Regions from separate parts of the Bradyrhizobium sp. UBA2491 genome, predicted to be linked through region 2. Evidence: riboswitches for the same ligand, from Rfam matches in the RefSeq annotation. Region 2 holds a riboswitch; each other region holds the start of a gene.

What was found. A riboswitch is a leader RNA that binds a small molecule or an ion and turns the genes downstream of it on or off. The one in region 2 is predicted to bind S-adenosylmethionine.
Region 1: linked by a shared signal. The riboswitch ahead of metX (homoserine O-acetyltransferase MetX) and the one ahead of B2W55_RS02290 (O-succinylhomoserine sulfhydrylase) in region 2 are both predicted to bind S-adenosylmethionine.
Region 3: linked by a shared signal. The riboswitch ahead of B2W55_RS13420 (homoserine O-succinyltransferase) and the one ahead of B2W55_RS02290 (O-succinylhomoserine sulfhydrylase) in region 2 are both predicted to bind S-adenosylmethionine.

The regions. Positions count from the first base shown of each region.
Region 1 is NZ_DDOP01000034.1:25,199-27,460, forward strand. It holds gene B2W55_RS09670 (chorismate mutase) at 1-655, opposite strand, end outside; SAM riboswitch at 830-909, shown strand; gene metX (homoserine O-acetyltransferase MetX) at 992-2,200, shown strand; gene metW (methionine biosynthesis protein MetW) at 2,197-2,262, shown strand, end outside.
Region 2 is NZ_DDOP01000006.1:184,154-186,415, reverse strand. It holds gene B2W55_RS02295 (2'-deoxycytidine 5'-triphosphate deaminase) at 1-967, opposite strand, end outside; SAM riboswitch at 1,101-1,180, shown strand; gene B2W55_RS02290 (O-succinylhomoserine sulfhydrylase) at 1,257-2,262, shown strand, end outside.
Region 3 is NZ_DDOP01000042.1:10,954-13,215, forward strand. It holds gene B2W55_RS13415 (LLM class flavin-dependent oxidoreductase) at 1-143, opposite strand, end outside; gene B2W55_RS13420 (homoserine O-succinyltransferase) at 280-1,203, opposite strand; SAM-I-IV-variant riboswitch at 1,243-1,350, opposite strand; gene B2W55_RS13425 (NADH:flavin oxidoreductase/NADH oxidase) at 1,481-2,262, opposite strand, start outside.

The DNA.
Region 1 (2,262 bases), on a different contig from region 2:
GCGCCAGCGCGCGGGCGACGTCGGCATTCCAGCCGGAGACGCGCACACTCCAGGTCTGCACCTCGGTCACCATGGCATCGTCGGCGACCCGCGAGATCACGAACACCGGCAGCGCGGCGGGATGGTCGGCGCGCTCGAGGAACGGCACCCGCGCGATGATCTTCGGAGCGCCGTCGGCCTCCAGCGCATTCCACCACGGCGAGCGGCTTGCGACCGCGGAGACCAGCGCGAGGTCGCCCTTCGACTTCGCCGCCGCCTCGACCGCGGCCTGCGCGCTGAAATGCGAGACGTAGGGGACCACGAAGCCGAAGTGAAACCGCGCCGAGTCGCGCATCGCCGACTCGCCGATGGACACGTCGGCATGCACCGAGAACGGCGCCTGCACATAGGTGAAGGTCGAGATGATGACGCGCCAGATGCTCTCGATGGTGTCGAGCGGCAGGATGCCGCGATGACGCTGCACCAGCTCGCGCATCATGCTGGCCTCGCGCGCCGGACGGAACGCCGAGCCCACCTCCTGGGTCTTCTTGACCTGGATCAGGCGGTCGATGATGTCGCCGCGCGCCATCAGCAGGCGATGCACCTGCTCGTCGATCGCATCGATCTCCTTGCGCAGCTCCTGCAACGTGGGCGGCGACGGGGGTGGGTTGGACATGCTCTCGAACCTTGTCGTCAGGGCGACCCGATGCCGCCGCGGACAGGGTCCCTGATTAGGAAAGACGGCCAGCGAAAGCAAAGAGAAACGTCGCAGCCGTGCGTTGCGCAATCGGTTAACCAATCGGCCGGCGACGGGGCTGGCTTGACGGCGGGGGACCCCGGGACTAGGTTCCGGCTACTCCGTGGTCATTTGAGCCGGCCGGCTTGCAGCCACGTTAAACAACTCGCTAAACAGGCCGGGGACAGTCAGCTCCCGGCCGAACCTTTGTTCAGGCCGGTTTTTTGTGGCCTGAGGTCCGCTGAAGCCCTCGCGCGCGGGGGCAGGGTCGCCTAGATGAGCAACGTGCGTCCGATACCGAGCCAGCAAACCCAGAGCGATGATCGCGCCCATGAGGCCGATCACCCGTCGTCATTGGTGGCGAAGTTCGGCACGGACCAGCCGCTCAAGCTCGATTGCGGCGTCGATCTCGCGCCGTTCCAGATCGCCTACCAGACCTATGGCGAGCTCAATGCCGACAGGTCCAACGCGATCCTGATCTGCCATGCGCTGACCGGCGACCAGCACGTCAACAACATTCACCCCGTCACCGGCAAGCCGGGCTGGTGGGACACCATGGTCGGTGCGGGCAAGCCGCTCGATCCCGACAAATACTTCATCATCTGCTCCAACGTGATCGGCGGCTGCATGGGCTCGACCGGGCCTGCGTCGCTCAATCCGGCGACCGGCAAGGTGTGGGGGCTCGATTTCCCGATCATCACCATCCCCGACATGGTGCGCGCGCAGGCGATGCTGATCGATCGGCTCGGCATCACGACGCTGTTCTGCGTGGTCGGCGGCTCGATGGGCGGCATGCAGGCCCTGCAATGGACCGCGGCCTATCCGGAGCGCGTGTTCGCGACGCTCGCGATCGCCTGCTCGACCCGCCACTCGGCGCAGAACATCGCGTTCCACGAGCTCGGACGCCAGGCCGTGATGGCCGATCCGGACTGGCGCGGCGGCCGCTATGTCGACGAGGACACCCATCCGCATCGCGGTCTCGCGGTGGCGCGGATGGCCGCGCACATCACCTATCTGTCGGACGCGGCGCTGCATCGGAAATTCGGACGGCGGATGCAGGATCGCGAGCTGCCGACCTTCTCGTTCGACGCGGACTTCCAGGTCGAGAGCTATCTGCGTTACCAGGGCTCGTCCTTTGTCGAGCGCTTCGACGCCAATTCCTATCTCTATCTGACGCGCGCGATGGATTATTTCGACATCGCGGCCGACCACAACGGCGTGCTGGCGAAAGCGTTTGCCGGCATCAAGACGCGGTTCTGCGTGGTGTCGTTCACCAGCGACTGGCTGTTTCCGACCTCGGAATCGCGTGCGCTGGTGCATGCGCTGAACGCGTCGAGCGCGCGGGTGTCATTCGCCGAGATCGAGACCGATCGAGGCCACGACGCCTTCCTGCTCGATGTGCCCGAATTCCTGGAGATCTCCCGCGCCTTCCTGCTGGCCGCAGGCAAGGCGCACGGATTGAACGAGGGCGGCGCCCGGTCATGAGCCTGCAGCAGACATTGCCGTTGCCCGGCGTCGCGCCGGAGCGGACCGGCGGCGGCTCTCGC
Region 2 (2,262 bases):
ACGGCACCTCGCGCGAGCGCACTTCGAGCACGGCGCGCGCGCCCTTGCCGCCGGCGCCGGCATAGCCGAAGCCGGGATCGAAGAAGCCGGCATAGTGGACGCGGAATTCGCCGACCAAGGGATCGAACGGCACCATCTCGGCGGCGTAGTCCGGCGGCACCTGCACGGCCTCTTTCGAAGCCAGGATGTAGAACTCGCCGGGATCGAGGATCAGGCTGCCGTCGGACCGGGCCTTGATCGGCTCCCAGAAATCATCAACGGCATAGCCGCCGCGGCGATCGACATCGACCACGCCGGTGTGACGCTTGGCGCGATAGCCGACGAAGCCACCCGAGCTCTCGCCGGACAGATCGACCGACAGCGCGACGCCATGGGTGAGATCGGCATCGTCGATATCGACCAGCCGCTCGGCGGCATGCAGCGCATCGAGCTCGTCGGCGGACAGCGTCGCCTCGCCGATCCGGAAGCGGACCTGGCTGAGCCGCGAGCCCTCACGCAGCAGGACGGGAAACGTCTTTGGTGAGATCTCGGCATAGAGCGGGCCGTGATAGCCGGCGCCGATCATGTCGAAGCGGCGGGTGCCGTCGGCGATCACGCGGGTGAAGACGTCGAGCCGGCCGGTCGAGCTCTTCGGGTTGGCCGCAGCGACGATCTCCCGGGGCAACGCCAGGCTCTCCAGCAGCGGGACGATGTAGACGCAATTGGTCTCCAGCACCGCGCCGTCGGACAGGTCGATCTCGTGCAGCTTCAACTGGTCGATCCGCTCGGCGACGGTGGCGTCCGGTCCCGGCAGGAAGCTGGCGCGGACGCGATAGGCGATGTCGCCGAGCCGCAGATCGAGGCTCGCCGGCTGGATCTGGCTCTCGACAAAATCATAGGCGGGCAGGATGAGGCCAGCCTCCGCCATCTCCGCGATCATGCGGTCGGGCAGGATTCCGTTGGATTCATCTTCCAGCGTGAACGACACGATGCGGTCCCTCGGCGATCCCTTGAGATGGCCCAAAATCAACCTCTGAGCGGCCATCAAGCCCCAAAATATAGGCTTTTACGGGTTATCCGATGACCGTCTTGACGGAAAGGGCGCGAGGGAATATCAGCAGCACTTATCCCGTGGTGATTTGAGCCGGCCGGCTTGCAGCCACGTTAAATAAGTCGCTAAACAGGCCGGGGACAGTGTGATCCCGGTCTGTGGAGGTTACTCCAGGCCGGTTTTTTTGTGGCCGTTTTCGCTAGGAAATGGCCACTTCGGAGGTCACATGTCTGAATCCAAGTCTTCTGAATCCAAGGATACCGCCCGCTTCCGTCCCGAAACCCGCCTGGTCCATGGCGGCACGTTGCGCTCGCAATTCGGGGAGACGTCGGAAGGGCTGTTTCTCACCCAGGGCTATGTCTACGACAGCGCCGAGCAATGCGAGGCGCGCTTCAAGGGCCAGGATCCCGGCTTCATCTATTCGCGCTATTCCAACCCGACCATTGCGATGTTCGAACGCCGCATGATCGAGCTCGAGGGCGCGGAGGCCGCGCGCTCGACCGCGACCGGGATGGCCGCGGTGACCACCGCGATCCTCGCCCCGCTGAAGGCCGGCGATCACGTGGTGGCGTCGAAGGCGCTGTTCGGCTCCTGCCTCTATGTCGTGCAGGATTTGCTGCCGCGCTACGGCATCGAGACGACGCTGGTCGACGGGCTCGACCTCGACCAGTGGCAGCGCGCGTTGCGGCCGAACACCAAGACCTTCTTCCTGGAGAGCCCGACCAACCCGACGCTCGACGTGCTCGATATCGGCGCGATCGCCAGGATCGCGCATAGTGGCGGCGCCCGGCTGATCGTCGACAACGTGTTCGCGACCCCGATCTGGCAGAGCCCGCTGTCGCTCGGCGCCGACGTCGTGGTCTATTCGGCGACCAAGCATATCGACGGCCAGGGCCGCTGCCTCGGCGGCATCATCCTGTCGTCGGAGGCCTTCATCGCCGAGCACATCCACAATTTCATGCGCCAGACCGGCCCGTCGCTGTCGCCGTTCAACGCCTGGGTGCTGCTGAAGGGGCTGGAGACGCTCGGCGTCCGCGTCCGCGCCCAGACCGAGAACGCGGCGAAGATCGCCGAGGCGCTGGCGAGCCATCCGAAGGTCACCCGGCTGGTCTACCCCGGCCGCGCCGATCATCCGCAGGCCGCGACGGTGAAGAAGCAGATGGGCGCCGGCTCGACGCTGGTCGGCTTCGAGGTCAAGGACGGCAAGGCTGGCGCCTTCCGCTGCCTCAACG
Region 3 (2,262 bases), on a different contig from region 2:
GGCGCGGTGTGGTGCTCGCCGATCCAGGCTTCCTGATAGCCGAGTTCATCGAGCCAGCGCAGCACTTGCAGGTCCCAGTCGTGGCCCTCTTTCAATCCGCACTCCGGCGGATGCGACGGCATCGCGAAGTATCCGAGTTCCATGGGTTTCCTCTCTCGCATTGTTGATGCGTGTCTTGCGCACGCGCTCCGAGAGTACCTGCCCAGGCCGCGGCAGGACAATGGCTTTGTCGCTCCATGATCCGCAGCGAGCGACGACGACTCCGTGATCGGTAACGCGCTAGGACATCACCGGCGAGGCGCGGCCGATCGTGGCGGAATCGAACGGCGCGGTTTGGTAGATTTCGTTGATCCAGTTGCCGAACAGAAGGTGGGCGTGACTGCGCCAGACGTTCTCTGAGCGTCGCGAGGGATCATCGCCCGGGAAATAATTGGCAGGCAGCTGAGCGTTGCCGTCGCGCGCATACTCATCCGCGAGCGTGCCGGTCTCGTACTCGAAATGATTGAAGATATGCAACGAACGGCGCCGCGGATCGCTCACGAGGCAAGGACCAGCCTCCTCGCTGGCGGCGAGGACATGCAGGCCGCGGCTTTGCGAAATGTCGGAGGTCCTGACCTCCGTCCAACGCGAGACCGGGACGTCGAATCTGTCCGAAAATCCTCTCATGTACGGCGACGCCGGGGCCAGGTTGCGATGTTGGAAAATTCCGAAGGCCTTGCGGGCAAGCTCGTGCTTCGGCACCGCATGGAAGTGATGGAGGGCCGCCTGAGCGGCCCAGCAGATGGTCAAGCAGCTGTGGACGTGGGTTTGCGTCCACTCGAAGATCATCCGCAACTCGGGCCAGTAGCGGACCTCTTCGAACGGCAGGCGCTCGACCGGAGCGCCTGTGATGATGAAGCCGTCGAAGCGCTCGGTGCTGACGTCGCTCCATGGCCGATAGAACGCCGCCAGATGGTCGGCCGACGTGTGACGCGCCACATGATCGGAGATCCGTACCAGCGTCAGTTCGATCTGGAGCGGGGTTGCGCCCAGCAGACGAGCGATCTGCGTTTCGGTGCTGATCTTGTTCGGCATGAGATTGAGCAGCCCGATCCGCAACGGGCGGATGTCCTGCCGTATCGCGTCGGCCTCGCGCATGACCGCGACGCCTTCTGCTTCCAGCGTTTCACGGGCGGGGAGATCGTCGGGGATCTTGATCGGCATGACGCGGCATTCCTTTGCCTGAGGAACGACGCTGGTGGCTCGGGTCCGCTTGGTTGCCGGCTCGGCCACATCCTCCCGGGAGGGAGTGCCACCTTGCCCGGATTGGCAGGTTGGCGTTGGGCGTCGCCCCAACTCTTGATGCGAGTGGAACGCTAGCACGCGGGTATGCCGCGATGCAATTATTCCGCCTCCAAACCGATGCGAGGAGCGATGCCGGCATCGCTCCTCGCATCGACGAAAGCCTCATGGCGAAGCGGGCTTCGCGACCGATGCAGCCTTACCGCGCACCGAAGGTGATCTTGCCGAACAGCGCCTTCTGCGTCGACGGCTGCGAGCGCCAGTATTGCGGCGGTGCCGAGACCTCGCCGCCAAGTTCGGCGGCGGCGTGCCAGCCCCAGCGCGGGTCGTAGAGCATGCCGCGGGCGAGCGCCACCATGTCGGCCTTGCCTGACGCGACGATCTCCTCGGCCTGCTTGGCTTCGGTGATCAGGCCGACCGCCATCGTGGTGACGCCGGTCGCCTCCTTCACCGCCTGCGCCGCCGGCACCTGGTAGCCCGGCCCGAGCTGGATCTTCTGCAACGGCGAGACGCCGCCCGACGAGACGTCCATCCAGTCGACGCCGCGCTTCTTCAGCTCCCTGGTGAATTCGACGGTCTGCGCGACGTCCCAGCCGCCCTCGACCCAGTCGGTCGCCGAGACCCGGACGCCGACCGGCTTGCGGTCCGGAAATGCAGCACGCACGGCGTCGAACACTTCCAGCGGAAAGCGCATCCGGTTCTCGAGCGAGCCGCCATACTGGTCGGTGCGCTTGTTGGCGAGAGGCGACAGGAACTGATGCAGCAGATAGCCGTGCGCGCCGTGCAGTTCGAGCGCATCGATGCCGAGCCGGTCGGCGCGCTTCGCGGCAGCGACGAATGCTTCGCGGATGCGCTTCAGGCCGGCATCATCGAGCGCCACCGGCGCGGCCTCGCCGTCCTTATGCGGGACCGCAGACGGTCCCACCGTCTGCCAGCCACCTTCGGCGATCGGAATCAACTGCCCGCCCTCCCAGGGACGCT